Regions from separate parts of the Lachnoclostridium phytofermentans ISDg genome, predicted to be linked through region 2. Evidence: a T-box and tRNA genes for the amino acid it is inferred to sense, from the RefSeq annotation. Region 2 holds a T-box; the other holds one or more tRNA genes.

Region 1 (3,413 bases), 2.1 Mb from region 2:
GTGTGAAAGAACAAAGTTCTTTCACACAGAAGTTTGTGCCTGCGTCGTCCTCGGCACAAACTTCCGGCCTACTACTAAGCAGGCATGGTTTCAAGTGTGAAGAGAATTTCTAAGGCGCTAAAAAACACCGCCTAAGAAATTCTAAAACTTCACACTGGTTCATGCTTCTTTTTTATGACAAGGAAAAGTTCGCGAAGCGTACTTTCCCTTATATATGCTTGTGCTATATCTTGTGCAGATGCGATATTTAATGGGTGTTAGATATTAGAATAGAATTTAAAAAGTAAGGAAGCTAACGATGAGAAAGATTATTTTTGCAACATCCAACGAAGGAAAAATGAGAGAAATAAGGATGATATTAAAAGACTTGGATTATGAAGTAGTATCCATGAAAGAAGCTGGAATAGATATTTCAATTGAAGAAACCGGAACAACATTTGAAGAAAATGCTATAATAAAAGCAAAGACAATTATGGAAATGACGGGAGAAATTGTTTTAGCTGACGATTCTGGATTAGAAGTTGATTATCTTGAGAAAGCTCCTGGTGTTTATTCAGCACGTTATCTAGGAGAAGATACCTCCTACGATATTAAGAATAATCATATCTTATCTTTGCTTGAAGGCGTAGCAGAAGAGAAACGTTCCGCCCGGTTTGTATGTGTCATTGCATGTGCTTGGCCTAACGGAGAAATTAAGGTAAAAAGAGCAACCATTGAAGGAAATATCGGATATGAGATAGCTGGTGAAAATGGATTTGGTTATGATCCAATTTTTGTTGTGCCAGAATACGGTTGTACTACTGCAGAATTAACTGCAGAGCAAAAGAATACAATTAGTCATAGGGCAAAAGCGTTAAATGCAATGAAGGAAGAATTATAGGTTTAGGAGAGCGCGCATGAATATACTAATTGTAAGTGATTCCCATGGAAGATATACTAATTTAGAGAGAGCTATAAAAAAAGTTTCTCCTATTGACATGCTAATTCACCTTGGAGACTATGAGGGTGATGCATCCTATATCAAAGAGATAGCTGACTGCCCAGTTGAGATGGTATCCGGAAATAATGATTATTTTACCGACATACCACGTGAAAAATTTTTAGAAATCGGGAAATACTATGTAATGTTAACCCATGGACATCGGTATGGAGTAAATTATGGGACAGAGCAACTAAAAGAAGCTGCTGTATTAAATGGCGCAGATATTGTAATGTTTGGACATACTCATCAACCATTGATTGACTTGAAAGATGATAGCCTCGCTGTCATTAACCCTGGTAGTATTACACAGCCTAGACAAGCTGGACGAATACCAACGTTTATCCTAATGGAGATTGATTCAAAAGGAGAAGCGCATTATACACTGAATTACATTGAAGATAGCCTATAAGATATCACGAAATAGCAAGTGGTATAAACTGGATGAAAAATCTTATAAAAAAAGTGTTGACATTCACCTTTTTGTCATATATAATAACTCTTGCGTCTGACAGAGAACACTTCTTAAAGATGCGCAACAGAATATGATGTGTGGTTTTATTTACCGGGGTGTGGCTCAGTTTGGCTAGAGTGCTTGATTTGGGATCAAGAGGTCGCAGGTTCGAATCCTGTCACCCCGATTGAATAGCAAAACACGCATGCGGGTGTAGTTCAATGGTAGAACACTAGCCTTCCAAGCTAGATACGTGGGTTCGATTCCCATCACCCGCTTGATGTTTGGCATAACATCGAAAACATATGCTAAATGTGCTAGTAGCTCAGTTGGATAGAGCATCGGCCTTCTAAGCCGGTTGTCGGGGGTTCGAATCCCTTCTGGCACATTTTTTCTTTCTAAAAGAAAAAATTTGTGGTGGGTATAGCGCAGTTGGTTAGCGCGCCAGATTGTGGCTCTGGAGGCCAAGGGTTCGAATCCCTTTATCCACCCTAGCAACAATGAGTTGTAAATATTAATTCTTTTTATAATAAAAGATTTTAATAGTGGGCTATCGCCAAGCGGTAAGGCACAGGACTTTGACTCCTGCATTCGCTGGTTCAAATCCAGCTAGCCCAGCTGCTAAGTGATTAGCAAAGATGGGATATTAGCTCAGTCGGTAGAGCACTTGACTTTTAATCAAGGTGTCCCGGGTTCGAATCCCGGATGTCTCATGACAGAGCTAGAAAAAATAACTCTGTGGGAAAGAGCAATAAGAATTGCTAATACATGCGGATGTGGCGGAACTGGCAGACGCACTAGACTTAGGATCTAGCGGGCAACCGTGCAGGTTCAATTCCTGTCATCCGCATTAGTTTTTCTTTGTGTATTTCCTAGAAATACATACTTTCCAAAAAAAGATGGCATGTCTTTTATATTGCCTCGGGGTGTGGCTCAGTTTGGCTAGAGTGCTTGATTTGGGATCAAGAGGTCGCAGGTTCGAATCCTGTCACCCCGATTACTTAAATATCGTAAATGGTAAGAGGCGAAAGCCTCTTTTTTTCTGCTCAGCGCTAAGTATTGGGTGAAGTTTCAATGGAATTCGTCTGATACAAGGCGCAGAGCTATTTTTTATCTTGAATAAGTATCTTAGTTTCTCTTGTTGGATAGTGAATCCTATCAATTCCAGTTATTATCTGATATAATAAAAGATGGTAATTATTTTGTAATACAGTAGTATGCCAATTAAGGAGGTTTTATTATGGCAAAAGTATATGTATTTTTAGCAGATGGATTTGAAGAAATAGAGGCTCTCACTGTAGTAGATTTACTACGTAGGGCAGGAGTTGATGTAACTACAGTATCAATAACTGAAAATAATCTTGTTCATGGGGCTCATGGAATTGATGTTATGGCCGATATATTATTTAAGGATGATTTATCAGAAGCTGATATGCTGGTTCTGCCTGGCGGTGGATTAGGCACAAGAAATTTATTAGACCATGAAGGACTTAAGGATTTACTTATAGACTACGAAAAAAAAGGTCGTTACTTAGCGGCAATTTGTGCAGCCCCATCGATATTAGGGACGCATGGATTATTGAAAGGAAAACGTGCAATCTGTTATCCGGGATTTGAGGATAAACTTACAGGTGCTGTTGTAACGAACGATAAGGTTGTCGTAGATGGGAAAATTATTACGAGTAAAGGAGCTGGTACTTCAATAGAGTTTTCTTTAGAGCTAATAAAGATTCTTTGTGGAGAGGAAGCATCCAACCAGATATTAAACGGAATCCAGTATCAGTAGTAACTAGTAGTGATAGGCCAAGGATGGCGAAAATCAGTTGTTTTAGAGCTTGTTATATTTAAGTATTCGTTATCCTTAGTACAAACTTCATATGCGCATGGTAAGTGCAGGAATGGGGGATAAGATGAAAGAAATAAAAGAGGAATACAGTTATATTGTTAGTAGGAACAAAGAATCAGAGCATAAGAGTAGAG
Region 2 (3,413 bases):
AAAGTGAATGGTGAATGGTTGGTCGATTGGCTTGGTGCTGAACAATAATTTATAGACTAATAAAAGGTATATGTAAGGAAAAGTTTTATCCAAGCATATACCTTTTCATTGTAATCCAGTAATTATAACTATTAGTAATCCTGATTATATAAGATAATTTACACTGACAACATCCGCTTTTTTCATGCTTCTGTATAACCCCTGCCCATTATACCTATATTTCTAACATCACTCTTAATTCCTCAAGAACATTTTCTAAAGCAACAACCTTTTGCTCCATGGTATCTCTATCCCTAATAGTGATAAGCCCCTTCTCTAATGTCTCATCGTCTATTGTAACTGCATATGGTGTTCCGATGGCATCACCTCTACGATAGCGTTTTCCAATGGTTCCTGATTCGTCATAACTAGCCATCATGTGTTTACGTAGTAACTGATAAACCTCCGTTGCTTTCTCACCGTGACGATTCTTGATCAGTGGTAGCACATTTACTTTGACTGGTGAAAGAATTTTTGAAATCTTAAGTACTAATCTGCTGTCATTCTCGTTAATCTTCTCTTCTACTAAGGATTCGAATAAAATCGCAAGTATGATTCTATCGAGTCCATAGGTGGATTCAATGATATAGGGTATAATTTTCTCCTTACTGTTTTCATCAAAATATTCTAAGTTTACTTTAGAAAACTCTTGATGTCTTTTTAAATCAAAATCCGTGCGGTTGTGAGTTCCATTGATTTCACCCCAGCCAAAAGGGAATAAATATTCGATGTCACACGCTGCTTTTGCGTAATGGGCCAACTTTTCATGGTCACGGAATCTAAGGTGGTTATTGTCTATACCTAAGTATTCAAAGAAGGATATTCCGTAATCTTTAAAATATTGATAAAGCTCATCATCGGAGCCTTTTTTACAAAAAGTCTGATATTCCATTTGTTCAAATTCTATTGTTCGAAAGGTAAAGCTTCCCGGTGTAATCTCATTACGAAACGCTTTACCAATCTGACCTATGCTGAATGGAAGCTTTGCTCTCATACTACGCATTACATTCAGATAGTTAACGTATTCACCCTGTGCATTTTCTGGACGTAAATATATAGTACTGGAACTATCTTCTGTAACACCTCGTTTGGTTGCAAACATCAGATTGAACTGACGGATATCAGTATAGTTACTAGCCCCACAGACAGGGCAAGGAATTTTTTGCTCTTGAATATAGTTTGACATTTCTAATTGTGTCATAGTATCAACATTTAAGTCTTTCTTATAGTTTTGAATCAAACTATCAGCTCGATGTCTTGTTTTGCAATGTTTACAATCAAGCAAAGGATCAGTAAAACTAGATAAATGTCCACTAGCTTCCCAAACTCTAGGATTCATAAGAATATCAGAATCTAGTTCATAGCTATTATCCCTATTCTGAATAAAGTAATATCGCCAAGCGTCTTTAATGTTATTCTTAAGTCTGGTACCTAAAGGACCATAATCCCAAGTATTTGCTAAACCTCCGTAAATCTCACTACCTTGAAAGATAAATCCGTACTGATTACAGTATGCAACCATTTGTTCCATTGAAAACTTACTCATAATAAACCTCCTTTTAAATAAAATTTTGTGATGTAGATAGCCTTAGAAGATATTTAATTAGTTAACGCGAGCGAATTTTTAGGAAATAAAAAAAGCCCTAAGCTATCATAGCTTAGGGCGAATATAATCCGCGGTACCACCTAAATTCAGATATTTACAAGTAAATCAGTTACTGGTTTATCTTGCTTAATCTGCACTTTATCAGCACGAGAAAGTGTATCATCTTTATGCTGTTCCCGAAGATAACGGTGGGATTCCGATGGTATCTACTAAGGAATTTCCTGTTCAATCCATAGCTCAAAGGCGCCTTTTATATCACCATCTTAAGAATTCGCACCAACCATTCTCTCTCTGAAATCAAGTGAATATATAATATTCCTTATCAACGCTGTTTTGATTTGAAATTATCTGAAAGTTTAGCACTAACTTTGATAGCTGTCAACTAATTTTTACTATAACTTTTAGACTAATTTTTACTATAACTTTTAGACACTAATATTTTATTATTACTTTTTGACTGCTTTTTCATTATAACTCTTTTCTATGATATTTCAGAGTAAATTTCCTATTTTATCACAGGAACTTTTTGAATAAGCTTTGTATAAAAATCATTGGTATCTTGATTACTTTTTTGGTTAAATACCAAGTATGATCCACCCAGTATCTTAATAACAATACAGTTAGTGGATGCCTCAGTTATGGCTAATTTATAATCACCGAATCTATCATTATGGAAATTGCCACTTTTAATTTGAAACGTTCCAACACCAAATGATCTACGTCCATAATCAATATTGTCACAGAGCTCAACACTTTCAACATTATCATAACTTACTTTTTCATCAAACAAAAACGCGGTTACTACAATACTATCCTCTAATAGTTCTGCCTTAATTCCCTTTTTCCCTATTATAACGAAGGCAATGAGTACAAAAGCAAGGATAACAATAGCAATTATTACTCGAATTAACCCAATTTTATTTTTATTCATATTTCATTCTCCATATTATTTAAGATTCATGATAATAACATATTGCTTCTAATACCAACCGCCGGTCCCTTTATAGAGCTGTATTCTATCTACTGAATTTTGAATTAGTTCTTTTGAAAATCCCATGATTTCTAATAACTTAATAGCATTTCCAGAGGTACATACACCAGCTTTGATTTTATAATCAAAATGGAGCTCATTATCTGTAATTGTCTCTTTAAAATGCATGTTTTGATAGGAGTCACCTAATAATTTGGTGAGTTCAGTGTCATGTGTTGCAGCGAAACACAATACATGATACTGTAAAAGTTCTTTTAAAACTTCGGTTGAGGCTGCGATACGTTCTAATGTATTCGTTCCTTTTAAAACTTCATCAATAAAACAGAGTACTCTATTCCCTTCCTTAGCTCTATCAAAAATTCATTTCAAAGCTTTGATTTCTGCCATATAATAGCTCTCATGTTGTTCTAAATCATCTTTTAATGAAATCGATGTATGTATATGATAAAAATTAGTTTCGAAACGCGTTGCGTGTACCGTATAAATCGTCTGGGCTAACAAAGCATTAATTCCTAAAGTACGTAAAAATGTTGACTTTCCAGAAGCATTTGTACCTGTGAACAAAGTGCTTCTTGTTCCTGTAAAATCATTAGCTACAGCAGTATTAATCAGAGGATGATAAATATCCGTAGTAACAATACTTAAGGTATCAGTAAAATTAGGGGTACAAAAATACAACTGATTTTTTCGATATTTTGCTATTGCTACCATACTATCTAAAAAACCTACGATTTGATAGATAAGAATTAATTCTTTGTAAGAGGCTTTTAACTTTTT

The links. A T-box is a leader RNA that pairs with one kind of tRNA and senses whether it is charged. The one in region 2 lies ahead of CPHY_RS10690 (glycine--tRNA ligase), so its partner is inferred to be a tRNA-Gly.
Region 1: it has a tRNA-Gly gene. The T-box ahead of CPHY_RS10690 (glycine--tRNA ligase) is inferred to sense a tRNA for this amino acid. The anticodon was not compared.

What each region holds. Positions count from the first base shown of each region.
Region 1 covers NC_010001.1:470,044-473,456, forward strand. The annotation lists gene CPHY_RS02040 (XTP/dITP diphosphatase) at 299-880, shown strand; gene CPHY_RS02045 (metallophosphoesterase family protein) at 897-1,391, shown strand; tRNA gene CPHY_RS02050 (tRNA-Pro) at 1,546-1,620, shown strand; tRNA gene CPHY_RS02055 (tRNA-Gly) at 1,641-1,711, shown strand; tRNA gene CPHY_RS02060 (tRNA-Arg) at 1,748-1,821, shown strand; tRNA gene CPHY_RS02065 (tRNA-His) at 1,851-1,924, shown strand; tRNA gene CPHY_RS02070 (tRNA-Gln) at 1,980-2,051, shown strand; tRNA gene CPHY_RS02075 (tRNA-Lys) at 2,074-2,146, shown strand; tRNA gene CPHY_RS02080 (tRNA-Leu) at 2,204-2,283, shown strand; tRNA gene CPHY_RS02085 (tRNA-Pro) at 2,356-2,430, shown strand; gene CPHY_RS02090 (DJ-1 family glyoxalase III) at 2,674-3,219, shown strand; gene CPHY_RS02095 (hypothetical protein) at 3,344-3,413, shown strand, end outside.
Region 2 covers NC_010001.1:2,549,980-2,553,392, reverse strand. The annotation lists gene CPHY_RS10695 (M56 family metallopeptidase) at 1-48, shown strand, start outside; gene CPHY_RS10690 (glycine--tRNA ligase) at 215-1,585, opposite strand; T-box leader at 1,696-1,980, opposite strand; gene CPHY_RS10685 (PH domain-containing protein) at 2,151-2,576, opposite strand; partial or broken gene CPHY_RS22660 (MutS-related protein) at 2,625-3,413, opposite strand, start outside.